DNA from 4 places in the Streptomyces sp. NPDC025793 genome. Region 2 is predicted to be linked to each of the others. Evidence: riboswitches for the same ligand, from Rfam matches in the RefSeq annotation. Region 2 holds a riboswitch; each other region holds the start of a gene.
What was found. A riboswitch is a leader RNA that binds a small molecule or an ion and turns the genes downstream of it on or off. The one in region 2 is predicted to bind cyclic di-AMP.
Positions count from the first base shown of each region.

Region 1: linked by a shared signal. The riboswitch ahead of ACZ4MF_RS03825 (M23 family metallopeptidase) and the one ahead of ACZ4MF_RS27795 (C40 family peptidase) in region 2 are both predicted to bind cyclic di-AMP.
Region 3: linked by a shared signal. The riboswitch ahead of ACZ4MF_RS32165 (M23 family metallopeptidase) and the one ahead of ACZ4MF_RS27795 (C40 family peptidase) in region 2 are both predicted to bind cyclic di-AMP.
Region 4: linked by a shared signal. The riboswitch ahead of ACZ4MF_RS32360 (transglycosylase SLT domain-containing protein) and the one ahead of ACZ4MF_RS27795 (C40 family peptidase) in region 2 are both predicted to bind cyclic di-AMP.

Region 1 covers NZ_JBVHMR010000002.1:22,355-27,172, reverse strand. Annotated here, with positions in the region: gene ACZ4MF_RS03845 (GTP cyclohydrolase II) at 1-631, opposite strand, end outside; gene ACZ4MF_RS03840 (MarR family winged helix-turn-helix transcriptional regulator) at 751-1,287, opposite strand; gene ACZ4MF_RS03835 (dihydrofolate reductase family protein) at 1,385-2,518, shown strand; tRNA gene ACZ4MF_RS03830 (tRNA-Met) at 2,593-2,666, opposite strand; cyclic di-AMP (ydaO/yuaA leader) riboswitch at 2,994-3,160, shown strand; gene ACZ4MF_RS03825 (M23 family metallopeptidase) at 3,170-4,195, shown strand; gene ACZ4MF_RS03820 (aldo/keto reductase) at 4,270-4,818, shown strand, end outside.
Region 2 covers NZ_JBVHMR010000016.1:69,700-74,517, reverse strand. Annotated here, with positions in the region: gene pcrA (DNA helicase PcrA) at 1-2,222, opposite strand, end outside; cyclic di-AMP (ydaO/yuaA leader) riboswitch at 2,434-2,606, shown strand; gene ACZ4MF_RS27795 (C40 family peptidase) at 2,614-3,813, shown strand; gene ACZ4MF_RS27790 (hypothetical protein) at 3,895-4,242, shown strand; gene ACZ4MF_RS27785 (hypothetical protein) at 4,220-4,573, opposite strand.
Region 3 covers NZ_JBVHMR010000021.1:124,090-128,907, reverse strand. Annotated here, with positions in the region: gene ACZ4MF_RS32175 (HPr family phosphocarrier protein) at 131-412, shown strand; gene ACZ4MF_RS32170 (GntR family transcriptional regulator) at 577-1,263, opposite strand; gene ACZ4MF_RS32165 (M23 family metallopeptidase) at 1,481-2,206, opposite strand; cyclic di-AMP (ydaO/yuaA leader) riboswitch at 2,219-2,382, opposite strand; gene ACZ4MF_RS32160 (M16 family metallopeptidase) at 2,593-3,963, opposite strand; gene ACZ4MF_RS32155 (M16 family metallopeptidase) at 3,981-4,818, opposite strand, start outside.
Region 4 covers NZ_JBVHMR010000022.1:30,883-35,700, forward strand. Annotated here, with positions in the region: partial or broken gene ACZ4MF_RS32350 (FAD-dependent oxidoreductase) at 1-456, shown strand, start outside; gene ACZ4MF_RS32355 (HAD family hydrolase) at 611-1,417, shown strand; gene ACZ4MF_RS32360 (transglycosylase SLT domain-containing protein) at 1,434-1,937, opposite strand; cyclic di-AMP (ydaO/yuaA leader) riboswitch at 1,942-2,122, opposite strand; gene ACZ4MF_RS32365 (polyprenyl synthetase family protein) at 2,749-3,759, shown strand; gene ACZ4MF_RS32370 (LolA family protein) at 4,078-4,818, shown strand, end outside.

The DNA.
Region 1 (4,818 bases), on a different contig from region 2:
TCCGCTCCGTCAGCTCGGCCAGCGGCAGCGTGTGCTGGGTCTGGAGGACCTTCGCGCGCAGGTAGCGGACGTTGTGGGGCGTGGTGAAGACGCCGGTCGGCACCCGGTCCCGGACGACGACGCCCAGCGACCTCAACTGCTCGGCCTTGTCGGGGTTGTTGGACAGCAGGTCCAGTTCGCCGATGCCGAGGGCGGCGAGCATCTGTGCGGCGGCGGTGTAGTCGCGGGCGTCCTCCGGCAGGCCGAGCGCGGCGTTCGCCTCGTAGGTGTCGAGGCCCTGGTCCTGGAGGGCGTAGGCGTCGAGCTTGTTGTAGAGGCCGATGCCGCGGCCCTCCTGGCGCAGATAGAGCAGCACACCGCCCCGGTCGGCGATGCGCTCGACCGCCTCGCGCAACTGGGGGCCGCAGTCGCAGCGGGCCGAGCCGAAGACGTCGCCGGTGAGGCACTCGGAGTGCAGCCGCACCAGCGGTACGGAGCCCGGGGCCGGGTCGCCGAGGACGGCGGCGACGTGCTCCTGGCCATCGGCCAGGCCGTGGAAGGTGACGAGTTCGGCGTCGACGCTGTAGCCGTCGTGGAAGCGCAGCGGAACCCGGACGCGGGCGCGCGGCGTGGCGGCGGGGGTGTCGGGCATGCGGGTCCCTCCGGAGGCGGCTGCTTCAGATTTGAAGCAGTGATGCACAGGGGACCCTACCGCATGCTTAAAAGTTAAAGCAATTGAATTCGGGAGCGACTCACAGCGACTCCAGCGATTCACGAGGAGGCGGACGGCGGCTGGGACGACGAACACGACGACCGGCGCCGCCACGGCACATCCCCCGTCCCGGCCTCGGCGTCCTCGTCCTGCAGTCCCCGCGCGACGCTCGTGAAGATCTCCTCCAGCTGTCCCACCTGCGCGGGCGTCAGCCGGTCGAAGAGGGTGCTGCGCACGGTCTCGACGTGCCCGGGCGCCGCGCGCTCCAGCGCGGCCATCCCCTCGTCCGTCAGGACGGCGATGCTGCTGCGCCTGTCCCAGCGGCAGTCCTCCCGGCGCACCAGCCCGTCCCGCTCCAGCCGGGTCACCGCGTACGTCAGCCTGCTGCGCGTGATCTTCACCGTCTCGGCGAGATCGGTCATGCGCAGCCGCCGCTCGGGCGCCTCGGAGAGGTTGGCCAGCACCGAGTAGAAAAGGTGGGGCATGCCGGCGTCCTGCTGGAGCTGCCGATCCATCGCGTCCTCCAGGAGGTGGGTCGCGGCCATGTACGCGCGCCAGGCGCGCTGCTCCTCGGGGCTGAGCCAGCGGGTCGTCATGCGGCCAGTGTAGGTTTGTTTCAAACTTGAACCAAGATTGCGGCTTCGCGGACCCGGACTCCGCAGACCTCGCAGACCCGCAGGGAGAGTGCGCCCGATGTCGTACCCGTATGTGCTGCTGTCCGCCGCCGTCTCGCTCGACGGCTACCTGGACGACACCGGCCCTGAGCGCCTTCTGCTGTCCGGCCCGGCCGACTTCGACCGGGTCGACGAGGTGCGGGCCGCGTCCGACGCCATCCTCGTCGGCGCCGGCACGATCCGCGCGGACAACCCGCGGCTGCTGGTCAACTCGGCCGAGCGCCGCGCGGCCCGGGTCGCGGAGGGCAAGCCCGCATACCCCCTCAAGGTGACCGTCACCGCCTCCGGCGACCTCGATCCGGCCGCGAAGTTCTGGCACACCGGCGGCGCGAAGGTCGTCTACACGACCGACGCCGGCGCCGAGCGCGCCGCACGCCTCCTCGGCGACAGTGCCGAGGTCGTCCCGCTCGGCCCCGGCCTCGACTGGCCGGCGCTCCTGGAGCACCTGTACGTCGTGCACGGTGTGCGGCGCCTGATGGTCGAGGGCGGCGGCACGGTCCACACCCAGCTCCTCCAGCAGGGCCTCGCCGACGAACTCCAGCTGGTCCTCGCCCCGCTCCTCGTCGGCGACCCGGCCGCCCCGCGCCTGTTCGGCCCGGGCGGGTACCAGGCCGGCCGCCTCCGCCTCACCGAGACCCGCCGGATCGAGGACGTCGTCCTCATGCGTTACGAGCCCACCGCCCCCGGCACCGGAGCCGCCCCGGTCGCCGCCGACCGCCACTGGCTGCGCATCGCCTGCGAACTCGCCGCGCTGTGCCCGCCCTCGGAAACGGCGTTCAGCGTCGGCGCGGTGGTCGTCGCGGCCGACGGCACGGAGCTGGCGCGCGGCCACTCGCGCGAGGGGGGCGACCCGGTGGTCCACGCGGAGGAGGCGGCGCTGGCCAAGATCGACCCGGCCGACCCGCGGCTGGCCGCCGCCACGGTCTACAGCAGCCTGGAGCCGTGCGCCCGCCGCGCGTCCCGTCCCGCGCCGTGCGCCGAGCTGATCCTGCGGGCGGGAGTGCGCAGGGTGGTGACGGCGTGGCGCGAGCCGGACACGTTCGTGGAGGCGGCCGACGGGAGCGGGGTTCTGGCGCAGGCAGGGGCCGAGGTGGTCGTACTGCCGGAGTACGAGGCGCGGGCCAAGGCGCCGAACGGGCATCTGGTGCGGTGAGCCGCCGCGCCCGTTCGGGGGCGCGAAACACTCAGGGCCCGGAATCCAGTGGATTCCGGGCCCTGAGTCTTCAGTAGCGGGGACAGGATTTGAACCTGCGACCTCTGGGTTATGAGCCCAGCGAGCTACCGAGCTGCTCCACCCCGCGTCGTTGTGTCTCAAGAGTACCCCATGCGAAGGGGTGCTCGCACACCGCTTGATCGCAAGGCCCGCCGCGCGGTGATTCCGGGCCCACCGTCACGACCTGTTCACCGACGGTGACCGCGCGACCGCCGTCCGCATAACATCTGAGACACCATCAAAAACGCCGAGACTCTTGAACGGTGGCCAACTCGTCCGGTTTGCTGCGGTATTGACTGGTGCATCCGGCCGGAAAGCGTTAACGATCAAGCCGAACGGCTTGGAAAGTGCCTCGCGGGTCTATTAACGTTCGATAACGCAGCGCGGTCGTCCCAGCCGTCACAAGAGGCGGCTCCGTGCGCACGCGCCGAATCCCGCGAGGGAACCGGGGAACCACCACCTTGGGGTGAATCACGCGGACGCCGACGTGAACTCACTGAGTCCACGCCCGGTATACGCGCGTAGGAGACCTTCCTGCTCCGAACCCGTCAGCTAACCCGGTAGGCGACGGAAGGAAAGGAGTACGCCCGCGTGGCGTCCAACCGGCTTGCCCCCGAAGCCCCGTCCATACCGGCGTCCGACGAGCCCGAACCCTTCGGCTACGGCTCCTACCACGCCGAAGAGGGCACGTGGGAGGAGTGGAACCCCACCGAGGACTCCGTCGACCGGGTCCGCGGCCGGCACCGGGTCGCCAAGCAGCGCAACGGCTTCGCCCGCAGCTCCACCGTCCTCGGCGTCGGCGTCGTCGCCGCCGTCGGCGCGGGCGGCATGGCCAGCGCCCACACCGGCAAGCCGCCGGTCTCCATCTCCCTGCCGGACTCCGTGAGCCACCTCTTCGAGGGCGGCTCCACCGAGGCACCGAAGTCCACCACCGCCACCGGGCTCTCCGACGTCGGCATGCACACCGAGAGCGGCAGCAACGGCGACGCCGGCGAGGCCCTGCGCAACCGGATCATGGCCCAGGCCGAGCAGCAGCGGAGCAAGGCCGACAGCCGGGCCACCGCCGCCAGGCTCGCCGCCGCCGAGCAGCAGACCGCCGACGCGGCCGCCAAGGCCGAGAAGGACGCCGCCGCCAAGGCAACGGCCGCCAAGGCCACGGCGGAGGCCGACGCCGCGAAGGCCGCCGAGGCCAAGCGCCTGGCCGAGCTGGCCACGCAGTACACGCTGCCCGTCGTGTCGTACACGATCACCGGCACCTTCGGTCAGCCCGGCGCGATGTGGTCCTCGGGCTACCACACCGGTCTCGACTTCGCGGCCCCCACCGGCACCCTCATCAAGGCGGTCCACGGCGGCACCGTCACCCAGGCCGGCTGGGCCGGTGCCTACGGCTACCGCACCGTCCTGACCCTGGACGACGGCACCGAGCTGTGGTTCTGCCACCAGTCCTCGATCGGCGTCTCGGTCGGCCAGAAGGTCTCGACCGGCGACGTCATCGGCCGGGTCGGCGCCACCGGCAACGTCACCGGCCCGCACCTGCACCTGGAGGTCCACCCGAACGGCCAGGCCACCGCCATCGACCCGGCGCCGTGGCTGCGGGACAAGGGCCTCAACCCCTGACCCGGCCGACCTTCCGGGTGATCGTGGCGCCGGTGGCGGAATGAGATCATCTGCCGCCGGCGTTGACGTGGAGCATGACTTCCTTGCGCACACTCGGCAGTTCGGATCTCCAGGTCTTCCCCCTCTCCCTCGGCGGCAACGTCTTCGGCTGGACCGCCGACGAGGAGACCTCCTTCGCCGTCCTCGACGCCTACGCGGCGGCCGGCGGCAACTTCATCGACACCGCCGACGCCTACACCGCCTGGATCGAGGGCAACAAGGGCGGTGAGTCGGAGACGATCATCGGCAAGTGGGTCAAGGCCCGCGGCAACCGCTCCGACGTCGTCATCGCCACCAAGGTCAGCCAGCACCCCGAGTACCAGGGCCTGTCCGCCGCCAACATCAAGGCCGCCGCCGACGCCTCCCTGCGCCGCCTGGACACCGACTACATCGACCTCTACTACACCCACTTCGACAGGCCCGAGGTCCCGGTCGAGGAGATCATCGGCGCCCTCGACGAGCTGGTGAAGGCGGGCAAGGTCCGGCACATCGCCGCCTCCAACATCAGCGCCGAGCGCCTGCAGGAGTCCCTCGACTTCTCCGCGCGCGAGGGCCTGGCCCGCTACGTCGCCCTCCAGCCGCAC
Region 2 (4,818 bases):
GTCGCGCCCGTCCGCTTCCACTCCAGGTGCGCGGTCGGGATCTCCTCCAGGAAGCGGGAGGGCGGGTTGTACGACGGCTGGCCCCAGGCGCTGCGCATGGACGACCGGGTGAGGTACAGCCGCTCACGCGCGCGCGTGATGCCGACGTACGCGAGGCGCCGCTCCTCCTCCAGCTCCTTGGTCTGGCCGAGGGCGCGCATGTGCGGGAAGACGCCGTCCTCCATGCCGGTCAGGAAGACGACCGGGAACTCCAGGCCCTTGGCGGTGTGCAGGGTCATCAGGGTGATGACGCCGGCGCCTTCCTCGTCCTCGTCGGGGATCTGGTCGGAGTCGGCGACGAGGGCCACCTGCTCCAGGAAGTCGGCCAGCGTGCCCTGCTCGCGCTCCGCGCGCTCCTGCTCGAACTCCAGGGCCACGGCTGCGAGTTCCTGGAGGTTTTCGATGCGGGTCTCGTCCTGCGGGTCGGTGGAGGACTGCAGCTCGGCCAGGTATCCGGTGCGTTCGAGGACGGCCTCCAGCACGGTGGCCGGTCCGGCGCCGGACTCCACGATGGTGCGCAGGTCCTCCATCAGTGTGTTGAACCGCTTGACCGCGTTGGTGGAGCGCGCGGCCATGCCGTACGCCTCGTCCACGCGCTTGAGCGCCTGCGGGAAGCTGATCTTCTCGCGCTGGGAGAGGGCGTCGATCATCGCCTCGGCGCGCTCGCCGATGCCCCGCTTGGGGACGTTGAGGATGCGGCGCAGCGGCACCGAGTCCTCGGGGTTGGCGAGAACGCGCAGGTAGGCCAGGACGTCCCGGACCTCCTTGCGCTCGTAGAAGCGGACGCCGCCGACGACCTTGTAGGGCAGGCCGACGCGGATGAAGACCTCTTCGAAGACACGGGACTGGGCGTTGGTGCGGTAGAAGACGGCCACGTCGCCCGCCTTGGCGTCGCCCGCGTCGACCAGGCGGTCTATCTCGTCGGCGACGAACTGGGCCTCGTCGTGCTCGGTGTCGGCGACGTAGCCGGTGATCCGGGCGCCCTGGCCGGCGTTGGTCCACAGGTTCTTCGGGCGGCGGGACTCGTTGCGCTCGATGACCGCGTTGGCGGCGCTCAGGATCGTCTGCGTGGAGCGGTAGTTCTGTTCCAGCAGGATCGTCGTCGCGTTCGGGTAGTCCTCCTCGAACTGGAGGATGTTGCGGATCGTCGCGCCCCGGAAGGCGTAGATCGACTGGTCCGCGTCACCGACGACGCACAGCTCGGCGGGCGGGAGGTCGTGCTCGCGCGGCGCGGTGGCGACGTCCTCGGTGACGTCCTCGGCGGCGCGCTCGACGGTGCCGACCAGTTCGCGGACCAGTGCGTACTGGGCGTGGTTGGTGTCCTGGTACTCGTCGACCAGGACGTGCCGGAAGCGGCGGCGGTAGTGCTCGGCGACGTCCGGGAAGGCGCGCAGCAGATTGACCGTCGTCATGATCAGGTCGTCGAAGTCGAGCGCGTTGGCCTCGCGGAGGCGGGACTGGTAGAGCGCGTAGGCCTGGGCGAGGGTCTTCTCGAAGCCGTCGGCGGCCTGGGCGGCGAAGTCCTCCTCGTCGATCAGCTCGTTCTTCAGATTGCTGATCTTGGCGCTGAAGGACTTGGGCGGGAAGCGCTTGGGGTCGAGGTCCAGGTCGCGGCAGACCAGGGCCATCAGGCGCTTGCTGTCGGCGGCGTCGTAGATCGAGAACGACGACGTGAAACCGAGCTTCTTCGACTCGCGGCGCAGGATGCGCACGCACGCGCTGTGGAAGGTCATCACCCACATCGCGTGCGCGCGCGGGCCGACGAGCTGCTCGACGCGCTCCTTCATCTCGCCCGCGGCCTTGTTGGTGAAGGTGATCGCGAGGATCTGGCCCGGGTGCACGCTCCGCTCGGCGAGCAGGTGGGCGATGCGGTGGGTGAGCACACGGGTCTTGCCGGAGCCGGCGCCGGCGACGATGAGCAGGGGGGAGCCTGCGTGGACGACCGCGGCGCGCTGGTTGTCGTTCAGCCCCTCCAGCAGCGCCGCCGCGTCGAGTGCGGGGCGGGGGGCGCCGTCGCGGTAGTAGGAGTCCCGGTCCGGCGGCACGTCGAACTTCCCGCCGAACAGATCGTCCGGAAGCGGCTCCGGAGCGTGATCGTCCTCGGGCGGCGGCGGAGGCTCCTCCTCGCGCCCGCGCGGGGGCTGGAGGTCCGCCAGGAAGCTGTCGTCAAAGAGGCTGCTCATCGCTCTCCGAGTCTAGGGCGCCCCACCGACAACCGGTCGCCGTCCCGGGAAGAAGACCCCGCGGGCGTGGGGGCGAACATCCCTTACCCAGCGGAATCACCCGATGACGCGGACGTGATTCCGGTCTCGGATCACGAAAATGTATCGGACATATCACGCACCAACCTTCACACTAGCCACACGAGTTGGCTAGGTTGCGGTCGGGCCGCGTGCGCGGCCCCCGCCGAGTCCGGCCCGTCCCGTACGGGGCACCCGGAGCCGGGGACCCACCAAACCTGGGGTGAATCGGCCGAATCCCATCCGGGACGACGCCGTAGGGCAACCCTTCCGAACCACCGCCCGAACCCGACAGCTAACCCGGTAGGCGGACCATTGGAAGGAGTCGCCTCCCTTGGCGTCGCACCGCAAGCCGCGCCCCGGCGGGACCACCGCGGCGGGTATACGCACCCCCGCTCTCGCCACCGCCGCCCTCACCTCCATAGCCATGCTGTCCCAGACCGCCGAGGCCGCTCCGGGCACCGACCACACCCGGCCGAGCCTGGAGGAGGTGGAGAAGAAGGTCGACGACCTCTACCGGCAGGCGGAGTCGGCGACCGAGAAGTACGACGCGGCCAAGGAGCGCACCGGCAAGGAGCGCGGCCACGTCGACGCCCTCCGCCAGGAGGTCGCCCGCCGCACCGACAGCCTCAACAAGGCCCGCGAGGAGCTGGGTTCGTTCGCCGCGGCCCAGTACCGCACCGGCGCCGCCGCGCCGAGCACGGCCACCTTCCTGCTGGCGAACGACCCGCAGGACTACTTCGACCAGACCCAGCTGATGAACCGGCTGACCACGCGCGAGAAGAGCGCGGTCGACGCCTACATCGGCGATCAGGCCGCCACGATGAAGAAGCGGCGGGAGGCCGCCGAGAGCCTCCGGACGCTGACCACCTCGCAGCAGGACCTCCAGACGGCCAAGACGACCGTCCAGAAAAAGCTCGCCTCCGCGCGCGAACTGCTCTCGCAGCTGACGGCCCAGGAGAAGGCGCGACTCGCACAGATCGAACAGGCCAAGCAGCAGGAGGCGGCGCGCAAGGCGGCCGAGCTGGCGAAGCAGCAGGCCGCGGCCCGGGCCAAGCAGCAGAGCAGTTCGTCCGGCTCGTCGTCGTCCGGCTCCGGCGGGTCCACGTCCACGGGCTCGACGGGTTCCGCCTCTTCGGGGTCCTCGGGATCCTCCGGCTCGTCCAGTTCGTACGACACGAAGGCCGAGAAGGCCCTCGCCTTCGCCCGAGCCCAGATCGGCAAGCCGTACGTGTGGGGCGCCACCGGGCCGGGCTCCTACGACTGCTCGGGCCTGACCCAGGCCGCCTGGAAGGCAGCCGGCGTCGCGCTCCCGCGCACCACGTACGACCAGGTGAACGCCGGCACCACGGTTTCCCTGGCGGACGCGCGCCCGGGCGACCTGATCTTCTTCTACGACGACATCAGCCACGTCGGCCTCTATATCGGCAACGGCATGATGATCCACGCCCCCAAGCCGGGCGCCTACGTCCGCGAGGAGTCGGTGTACTACGGCGGAGAATCGATCATCCACAGTGTGGTCCGCCCCGGCTGATCTCCGCACAGGTGCCCACGCGCGCGTACCGGCGTTTCCCGGCCACGCGCGCGTACCGGCTGTTCTCGCGCCCACGCGCGCGTGCCCTTCCCGGCGGGGCCCGAGGGGCTGCCCGGCATCGGCGCGTGGCCGGCATCTCGGCTCTGCGTCCTGGACCTGGCCTGGTACGTCGTCCTGCCGGCGGCCGAGGCGGCGCGGCCCCGGCCCGGCTACGACGTACGGCGGTGGTCGACGGTGTTCCCCATGGGGATGACGGGGGCGACGCCGTCCGTCGCGGCCGCCATGGGACTCCCGTGGCTCCGGTGGCCGGGGCGGGTGCTGGTGTGGGTGGCGGTGGCGGTGGCGGCGTGGCTCGCGGTCGGCGCCGGAGCGGTGCGCGCGGCCCGTACGGCGGGAGGGACGGCCGTCAGGTCCACAGGACGGCGATGAAGATGTTCGCCATGGTCAGCAGGCCGACGACGCCGAAGGCACCCTTCTCGACCTTCTCCTCGTCGCGCTTGACGTAGACCAGGCCGAGGATCACGATCAGCAGGGCCAGCTTCAGACCGATCTTGATGGTGTTGATGTGATGGTCACCGGCCTGGTTGAGGCCGACCAGCACCACTCCGGTGACGAGCATGGTGAGCGCGCCGTGCAGCATCCCGGGGACGAAGCGGGCCGTGCCCTGGCCCATCGCCTTCATCTGGGTGAGGAAACCGCCGAGCAGCGCGGCGATGCCGATGATGTGCAGGCCGACGAAGAGATGGATGAGTACGTCCATGAGGCCGGAGCCTAATCAGGGCGATTCGGTCCCTCGTCACCGGGCCCTGGCACAGCCGTCCGCGCCCGGCCGCCCACCGCTGCGGATCTTGCATTTATGCGGCCCATAGCACCTCACGCCTCCCACCTCTTCCGCTTTCCGCGCATCGGTCACCACGCTGAGTGAAGAGGGCGAATCCGGACCGGCCGCACGATCACGTACGGTCACTTACCGGTCTATCGACGCCAGTTCCGTACACTGCGTTA
Region 3 (4,818 bases), on a different contig from region 2:
GTGGGGGACGGAAGTCGGATCGAGGCCGCGGTCCGATGTCACACCGGAGGGGACGAGGGTCCGCTCCGGACACGCTTCGCGATATGGGAAACTGGTCTAGACAACCCTGAACACCGAAGGGCAGCAACACATGGCTGAGCGCCGCGTCAACGTCGGCTGGGCCGAGGGCCTCCACGCCCGCCCCGCCTCCATCTTCGTCCGAGCCGCCACGGCCGCAGGCGTCCCGGTGACGATCGCCAAGGCTGACGGCAACCCCGTCAACGCGGCCTCCATGCTGGCCGTCCTGGGTCTGGGCGCCCAGGGTGGCGAGGAGATCGTCCTCGCCTCGGACGCCGAGGGCGCGGACATCGCCCTGGAGCGTCTGGCCAAGCTGGTCTCCGAGGGCCTGGAGGAGCTGCCCGAGACCGTCTGATCCGGCCCCGCCCGGAACACGGAACACCGAAGCCGCGTCGCCCTTTGTGGGGCGGCGCGGCTTCGCCGTTTGGCACGGTCTTCCACAATGCGTGAACACACCTGAATTCAGGCAGCAAGAATACACCGCCACCGAATTACTCTTCTTTGTATACGGCGCTCGTGTTAATGGCGCAGGCCGCTCATGTTTACGGCGTGTTGCGAAGTCCTCACGCCCTCGCCGCCGGCGGAAAAGCGAAGCCTGTGCGCGGCCGTCGCGCGCTCGCCGTGCAGAGCCGTGAGCGCCCGCGCGCGCTCGCCGTCGCCGCGCGCCACCGCGTCCACGATCGCGCCGTGCTCCGCCCAGGACTCGACCGGGGTCGGCAGCGCCTCCACCGCGTACATCCAGGCGATCTTGTGGCGCAACTGGGTCAGCATCGAGGTCAGCGAGGGGCTCGCGCAGGCCTGGGCGAGCGTCTCGTGGAACCAGCCGCCCAGTGACCGAAGATCCTCGCTGCTGCCCCGCCTGGCCCGCTCCTGGCCCAGTCTGACCAGGCCACGCAGCACCTTCAGATGCGCCTCCGTGCGCCGCTGCGCGGCCCGGGCGGCGCCGAGCGGCTCCAGGAGCATCCGCATCTCCAGCAGGTCGGCCGCCTCCTGCTCGGTCGGCTCGGCCACGCACGCGCCCGCGTGCCGGCGCGTCACCACGAAGCCCTCCGCCTCCAGCGTGCGCAGGGCCTCGCGGACGGGGACGCGCGAGACGCCGTAGCGGCGGGCCAGGACTTCCTCGGTGAGGCGGCTGCCGCGCTCGTGGACACCGGCGACGATGTCGTCCCGGATCGCCGTGCATACCGAGTGCGCCGGAATACGCATGACCGACCTCCGCCTTAATCCCCGTGACACGTCGACGATGGACGCGTGTTCCGTGACTCTATTGCAATGAGCCAGAATTTCCGACGGCGGGCCGGAATCCATGGATATTTTTTGGACAGCGACTCCGTAAGCGCACCGAGGGCACCGTGGAAAAACGACGAAAGCCCCGGCTCGGTGAGCCGGGGCTTCGGATGCCGTGTCTCGTGCGCCGTGCGCGTCAGACGTCCACGCCGTGCTCGCGGAGATAGGCGACCGGGTCGACGTCCGAGCCGTAGTCGGGGGTCGTACGGGCCTCGAAGTGCAGGTGGGGTCCGGTGACGTTGCCGGTCGCGCCGGACAGGCCGATCTGCTCGCCCGGGGTGACCTGTTGGCCCACCGTGACGCCGATGGACGACAGGTGGCCGTACTGGGTGTACATGCCGTCGGCCATCCGGATCACGATCTGGTTGCCGTACGCGCCGCCCCAGCCGGTGGAGACGACGGTGCCGGAGCCGACCGCGTGGACGGGGGTGCCGCTGGCCGCGTGGAAGTCGATGCCGGTGTGGGAGCCGGAGGACCACAGGGAACTGCTGGCCTTGTAGCCCGTGGAGACGTACGAGTCCGTGATCGGGGGGACGAAGCGGTTCAGCCGCTCGCGCTCCGCCTCGCGTGCGGCGCGGGCCTTGGTCTCGCGGATCTCCTGGGCCCGCCGGGCCGCGGCCTCCTCGGCGGCCTGCCGCTGGGCGGCCGCCTGCGCGTCGATCTGCGCGGCGATGTCGTCGCCCACGCTGATCACCGGGGTGAGGCCGGTCTGCTCGACGGAGTTCTGGGCGGCGGACGCGGGGGAGGCCGCGAGGGTGCCGATGACACCGGTGGTGAGGGCCGCGACGCCGGCCGCCTGAGCGGCGGTGCGCGTGACCCGGCCGGGCTTGCGGTGCTTCCCGGTGGCGCACATGAACGCCATGGAGTGGCTGGTCCTTTCCTTCCCTCTCGCCTACCGGGTTAGCTGACGGGTTCGGAGCAGGAAGGTCTCCTACGGCCCCCCACGCGCACGCGTGGGCGTCCGATTCACCCCAGGGGACGTTGTGGGTCCCCGGCTCCCCTGGCTCGCGCCGTACGGGGACTCGGCGATGGCTGTCCGGTGCCGCGGGTGCGGCGCACTGCCCGACGAACAGCCCGGACGACGCTAGGCGGGCCTGCCGTCGGTCCCCAAACCGAACCGGGCCTTTGTAGCGCATCCCACAGGGCAGACAGGCAACCTCCGTCCCAAATCGGGCATCTGGGGAAGAGCGCGGAACGGCGTGGGGCCCTGACGGCCCGTAGGCGGTCAGGGCCCCACGCGCGCGTGCCCTACTCGGCCGCGACGACGCTGACTTCGCCGATGCCGAGCGCCTCCACCGGCGCCTTGATCTGCGAGGCGTCACCGACGAGGACGGTCACCAGGCCGTCCACCGGGAAGGCGTTCACGACGGCGGCCGTGGCCTCCACCGTGCCCGTGGCGGCCAGCTGCCGGTACAGCGTCGCCTGGAAGTCGTCGGGCAGATGCTGCTCGACCTGGTCGGCCAGCGTGCTCGCGACGGCCGCCGCCGTCTCGTACTTGAGCGGCGCGACCCCGACGAGGTTCTGGACGGCCACGTCCCGCTCGGCGTCGGTCAAGCCCTCCGCCGCGAGGGTGCGCAGCACCTTCCACAGGTCGTCCAGCGCGGGACCGGTGTTCGGCGTGTCCACCGAGCCGCTGATGGCGAGCAGGGAGGCACCCGTGCCGTCCGCGGCGGACCGCAGGACCTGGCCGAAGGCACGCACACCGTAGGTGTAGCCCTTCTCCTCGCGCAGGACGCGGTCCAGGCGGGAGGTGAGGGTGCCGCCCAGACAGTACGTGCCGAGCACCTGCGCGGGCCACACGCGGTCGTGCCGGTCGGGGCCGACGCGGCCGATCAGCAACTGCGTCTGGACCGCGCCGGGCCGGTCCACGATGACCACGCGGCCGGTGTCGTCGGCGCTCACGGCCGGCACGGGCCGGGGCTGCCCGGGGGTGCCGCTCCAGGCGCCCAGGGTGTCGCCGAGCAGGGCGTCCAGGTCGATGCCGGTGAGGTCGCCGACCACGACCGTAGTGGCCGTCGAGGGGCGCACATGGCGGTCGTAGAAGGCGCGTACGGCGGCCGCGTCGATCTTCTCGACCGTCTCTTCGGTGCCCTGCCGCGGACGCGACATGCGCGAGGTCGCCGGGAACAGCTCCTTGGACAGCTCCTTGGCGGCCCGGCGGGTGGGGTTGGCCAGCTCGTGCGGGATCTCGTCCAGGCGGTTGCGGACCAGCCGCTCGACCTCGCTCTCGGCGAACGCGGGCGCGCGCAGGGCGTCGGCGAGCAGGCCGAGGCCCTTGGCGAGGCGGGAGGCGGGCACCTCCAGGCTGATGCGGACGCCCGAGTGATCGGCGTGCGCGTCGAGCGTGGCGCCCGCGCGCTCCAGCTCGGCCGCGAACTCCTCGGCGGAGTGCTGGTCGGTGCCCTCGGAGAAGGCCCGCGCCATGATCGTGGCGACGCCGTCCAGACCGGCCGGCTCGGCGTCCAGGGGCGCGTCGAGCAGCACCTCGACGGCGACGACCTGCTGGCCGGGGCGGTGGCAGCGCAGCACCGTCAGGCCGTTGTCGAGCGCCGCGCGCTCGGGGGCCGGGAACGCCCACGGCTTGGCCTCGCCGGGCTGCGGCTGAGGGTGGAAGTCCATGCTGGCGAGCTGCTCGGTCACTTGGCCGTCTCCTCGTTCTCGTTGCCGGCCTCTACGGTCGCTTCCTGCTCCGGGTCCTCGGGCACGTCGGCGTCCGGGGCCGCTTCCGGGGACTTCGGCTCGTAGACGAGGACCGCGCGGTTGTCGGGGCGCAGGCGGGCCTTGGCGACCTCCTGGACCTCTTCGGCGGTCACCGCCAGGACGCGCTGCACAGCCGTGAGGGCGAGCTGCGGGTCGCCGAACAGGACGGCGAACCGGCACAGTTCGTCGGCGCGGCCCGCCACCGTGCCGAGCCGGTCCAGCCACTCGCGCTCCAACTGGGCCTGGGCGCGCTCCATTTCCTCCGGCGTCGGGCCCTCCTCGGCGAACCGGGCGAGCTCCTCGTCGATGGCGGCCTCGATGACCGGCACCTCGACGTCGCCGGAGGCCTTCACGTCCAGCCAGCCCATCGAGGGCGCGCCGGCGAGGCGCAGCAGGCCGAAGCCGGCCGCGACGGCCGTGCGGTCGCGGCGCACCAGCCGGTTGTACAGGCGGGAGGACTCGCCGCCGCCGAGGACGGTCAGGGCGAGGTCGGCCGCGTCGCACGCGCGCGTGCCGTCCTCCGGCAGCCGGTAGGCGGCCATCAGGGCGCGCGCCGGGACCTCCTCGACGACGACCTCGCGCTTCTGCTCGCCGATGACCTCGGGCAGGGACCCGTCGCGGGGCGCGGGCTTGCCGTCGTGCGCGGGGATCGAGCCGAAGTACTTCTCGATCCAGGCGAGGGTCCGTACGGGGTCGATGTCGCCGACCACGGACAGCACCGCGTTGTTCGGCGCGTAGTAGGTGCGGAAGAACTGGCGGGCGTCCTCCAGGGTG
Region 4 (4,818 bases), on a different contig from region 2:
GTCCGCCGCGTCCTCGGACCGCTCGGCGCCTGGTGGCTGCGCGAGCGGTTCGACAGCGCCGTACAGGTGCAGGAAGTCGAGCGGATCGTCCGCGCGGAGGCGTCGGACGGCAGCCCCGTCCTCACCGTCCGCACGTTCTCCCGCTCCCGAACCGGCCCGCGCGGGCAGACCCCTGCCGACGGTGTGGAACGGCTCGCCGCCGACCACGTCATCGCGGCCACCGGCTACCGCGTCGACATCGCGGCGATCGACTTCCTCGGCCACGGCCTGCGCACCCGGCTGGCCGTGAGCCGCGGCGCGCCGAGGCTCGGCCCCGGCTGCGTCTCCTCCGTCCCCGGCCTGTACTTCACCGGCCTGCCGGCGGCGGCGTCGTACGGCCCGGTGATGCGCTTCGTGTGCGGCACGGAGTTCGCCTCGCCGCGACTGGCGAAGCACTTGGCGGCGGCCCACGGCTGACGGAGCGGCCGCGTCCGGGGACGGCGACGGCATACCGGGGACCGTGCGGCAGTGTCATCAGGCGGACGGCGGGCGCCACTTGGGGGTGATGAGCACGTAAGTACGCAGTACGGCGAGGTGAGTCGGACAGGCTCCGCGTCCGTATTCTCTGATCATGGCAGCCGCATACGCACTGATCGCCACTGACCTGGACGGCACGCTGCTGCGGGGCGACGACACGGTCTCCGACCGGTCGCTCGCCGCGCTCGCGCGGGCGGCGCGGGCCGGTGCCCGGCATCTGGTGGTGACGGGCCGTCCGGCCCCTCGGGTACGGCCGCTGCTCGCGCGCCTCGGCTGCGCGGGGCTCGCGGTGTGCGGACAGGGCGCGCAGGTCTACGACGCCGGGAGCGGGCGCCTGCTCTGGTCGGTCCGGCTGCACCGGGAACTGGCCGAGGAGGCGCTCGGCAAGATCGAGGCCGAGGTGGGGCAGGTCTACGCGGCCGTCGACCAGGACGGCGTCGACGGGCTCACGCTCATCGAGCCCGGCTACCGGATGCCGCACCCGACCCTGCCCTCGGTGCGGGTCGACCGGCGCGACGACCTGTGGCACAAGCCCATCAGCAAGGTGCTGCTGCGCCATGCCGCCCTGTCCGACGACGAGTTGGCGGACGTCGCGCGCGCGGTGGTGGGTTCGCTCGCGACGGTCACCATGTCGGGGCCGGGGACCGTGGAGCTCCAGCCGTCCGGGGTGACGAAGGCCACCGGGCTGGCGCTCGCCGCGGAGCGGCTGGGCGTCGGTGCCCGACAGGCGCTGGCCTTCGGGGACATGCCCAACGACATCCCGATGTTCGACTGGGCCGGGCACGGGGTCGCCATGGCCGGCGCGCATCCCGAACTGAAGGCGGTGGCCGACGAGATCACCCTGTCGAACGAGGACGACGGCGTCGCCGTCGTCCTCGAAAGACTGTTTCCGACCGGCTGACCGGCTGACCGGTGTCTCAGTACGCGCTGTGGACGTTGTCGATCGAGCCGTAGCGCGCGGCGGCGTAGTTGCAGGCCGCGGTGATGTTCGCGACCGGGTCGTACGGGTCGAGCGCGGTGCCGGTCACGTGGTAGGCGCGGAAGGTCGGGTCGATGACCTGGAGCAGGCCCTTGGACGGGATGCCGGCGGCGGCGTTGGAGTCCCAGTTGTTGATGGCCAGCGGGTTGCCGGAGGACTCCCGCATGATGTTGCGGTAGATGCCGTTGTAGGAGCCGGGGATGCCCTTCTGGGCCATGATCGAGAGGGACTTGCGGATCCAGCCGTCGAGGGTGTTCGTGTACCCGGACGTGTGGACGAGGGACGTGGTCGTGGCGGCCGTCGAGGGCGTGCTGGTCGCGGCGGAGGCGCTGGTGGCGCCGATGATCGGCATCGCGAGAACGGCGGCACCGGTGCCGGCGACGGCGAGGGCGCGCATGACACGGCTGGTGCGGGTACGGCTGTGCTGAGCGGCAGCAGGCATGGGGAGTTCCTCTCCGGCGCCTGCGAGGTGAGCTGTCGGGTTCGGGCGGGGAGGTGCCCGGCCGTGCCTTCGCGAGAAGGCGCGGCTTCACCCCTAGCCGTTCCGGTGCGACGTGTGCCGACCGATCCGGCGACTTACCTGGGTCCCCCGCTCCTGCCGTACGAATGAGTTCGCGGATGGTTGTGCGGGCGGCGGCAGGATTCGGCGTCCGCCCAGCGAGCCGGAACGTATGCGAGAGCACATGTCGGGAACAAGTGCCGGAATCACATAACGTCCTGTTTGACCTTGAAGTACACCCTATGCGGTACTTGATCCTTTGCGGTTGCCAACCTTCAACTCGCGCGCCGGGCAAGGGGAGCGGACGGTTCGGTGGCCGGTGTGCGGACACGGGCGTCCGTGACCCAACTCACGAAGTATCAAATAGCCACAAAGGGGACATAGTGGATTTCAGGGACTCGCGCCCGGAGTGGCGCCGGCCATGAAGGGGGACGTGGAAAGGGGGGCGGGGTGAGGGATGGGGTGAGGGGTGGGTGTGAGATGGCCGGCGGGTGGCCCGCGGGTGAGGGTGGAGCCGTTACTCCGCTCGCCCCTCGGTTCGCGACAAAGCGCAGGGTGTCCTGTTAAGTCGATGAATGTCCGTTCTTACTATCTGATCGAGAATAAAGCGGCCATGATCCAATAGCGCCCGGGCCGGACCGGTGGGCGCTATCGGTGATCGAAACAGGACCGGATACGCTGACTTGAGTGATGGCAGCGACCTATCGACAAACCGTGTAATCGCCAGCAGACACCAGCAGACAGGAGACCCCTCGTGACCGTCGTCGGGCCGTTCGGGCTGAGCGTGCGGGACCAGGCTCTCGAAGCCGATGTCCAGGCCGGATTGGCGGCTGTCGAGGAAGGCTTGCTCGAGGCCACCAAGAGCGAGGTCCCGTTCATCACGGAGGCCGCGCAGCACCTCGTACGGGCCGGCGGGAAGCGGTTCCGGCCGCTGCTCGTGATGCTCGCGGCGCAGTTCGGCGACCGCTACGCGCCGGGCATCGTGCCGTCGGCCGTCGTCGTGGAGCTGACCCACCTCGCCACGCTGTACCACGACGACGTCATGGACGAGGCGGCCGTGCGGCGCGGTGTGGACAGCGCCAACACCCGCTGGGGCAACTCCGTCGCGGTCCTCACCGGCGACTTCCTCTTCGCCCGTGCCTCCCAGATCCTCGCCGACCTCGGGCCCGAGGCGGTCCGGGTGCAGGCCCTCGCGTTCGAGCGGCTGGTCACGGGCCAGATCCTGGAGACCGCGGGCCCCTCGGACGGCCGCGACCCGGTCGAGCACTACCTGGACGTGCTCGGCGGCAAGACCGGCTCGCTGGTGGCGGTCTCGTGCCGGTTCGGCGCGATGATGTCGGGCGCCGACGAGACGGTCGTCGACGTCCTCACCCAGTACGGCGAGCGGCTCGGCGTCGCCTTCCAGCTCGCCGACGACGTCCTGGACATCGCCTCCGACTCGCACGAGTCCGGCAAGACCCCGGGCACCGACCTGCGCGAGGGCATCCCGACGCTGCCCGTTCTCCGGCTGCGCGAGCGCGCGGCCCGGCTGGGGCTGCCCGAGGACCTCGCGCTGTGCGAGCTGTTGGACTCCGACCTCACCGACGACGCCCGGCACGCCGAGGCCCTGACCGCGCTGCGCGCGCACCCCGCGCTGGAGCAGGCCCGCCGCGACACCGTGCGCTACGCCGAGGAGGCCCGGGCCGCGCTGTCGCCGCTGCGGGACTGCGACGCCAAGGCGGCTCTGGTGGAGCTGTGCGACGCGGTGGTGCACCGCGCGGGCTGAGGCCCGGGCCACGACGGCGTACCGGCCCGTCCCCGCGGGCAGTGGCTGACGTGTCCGCGATCTGGCACACGGTCGTACGGCGCCCTTCGGCGTCCGTGCGACCGGGCCCGGCCCCTAGGGGTCCCGGCGGTCGCCGCCCCTACGTGTCATACCGCAGGCGTACACGGAGTTGGCTCCGTGGTCTGACGCTTCCTCATGGCCGATTTGGTGAGATGGGGAACACGGACATCACCACTCCTCACCGATTCGGGTGAGAATGGCGGCTCAGGGTGGACCAGCGTGAGGAAAGCCGCCGCCGACGACGGAGGTAAGGCACACATGGCACCGTACGAATCCGACGACGCGGTGGACGTCGCGCGGGACGAGAACCCGCACGCCGGACGCCGCAAGGCCGCGCGTTACGCGGTCCCGGTCGCGGTGGTGGGCGTGGCGGCGGCCACGATCGGGCTGGTCCCGGCGCTCGCCGCCTCGGGCGACCCGGACCTGCCCAAGATCACCGCGAAGCAGCTCATCGACAAGATCGCCAAGTCGGACGTGCAGCAGCTGTCCGGCACGGTGAAGATCAGCACCGACCTCGGCCTGCCGAACCTCGGCGGCCTGGAGAGCAGCCTGGCCTCCGGAGCCGGCAAGGGCGCCGGCGCCGGCTCCTCCGCCGACCCGCAGGCCAAGCTCACCGAGCTGGTCTCCGGCACGCACACGCTGCGCGTCGCCGCCGACGGCCCGGACAAGCAGAAGATCTCGCTGCTGGAGAGCGGCTCCGAGTACAGCCTCATCCACGACGGCACGAACGTCTGGGGCTACGACAGCAAGACCAACTCCGTCTCCCACAGCACCTCCCCCGAGACGGGCAAGGACCGCAGGGCCGAGCAGCCGCCGGCCACGCCGAAGGACTTCGCCGACCAGGCGCTGAAGGCGGTGGACGGCACCACGTCCGTCACCGTCGACGGCACCGAGCAGGTCGCCGGCCGCGCTGCCTACAAGCTGCTGATCAAGCCGCGCCAGTCGGGCACCACGGTCGGCGCGATCAGCATCGCGGTCGACGCGAAGACGGGCATGCCG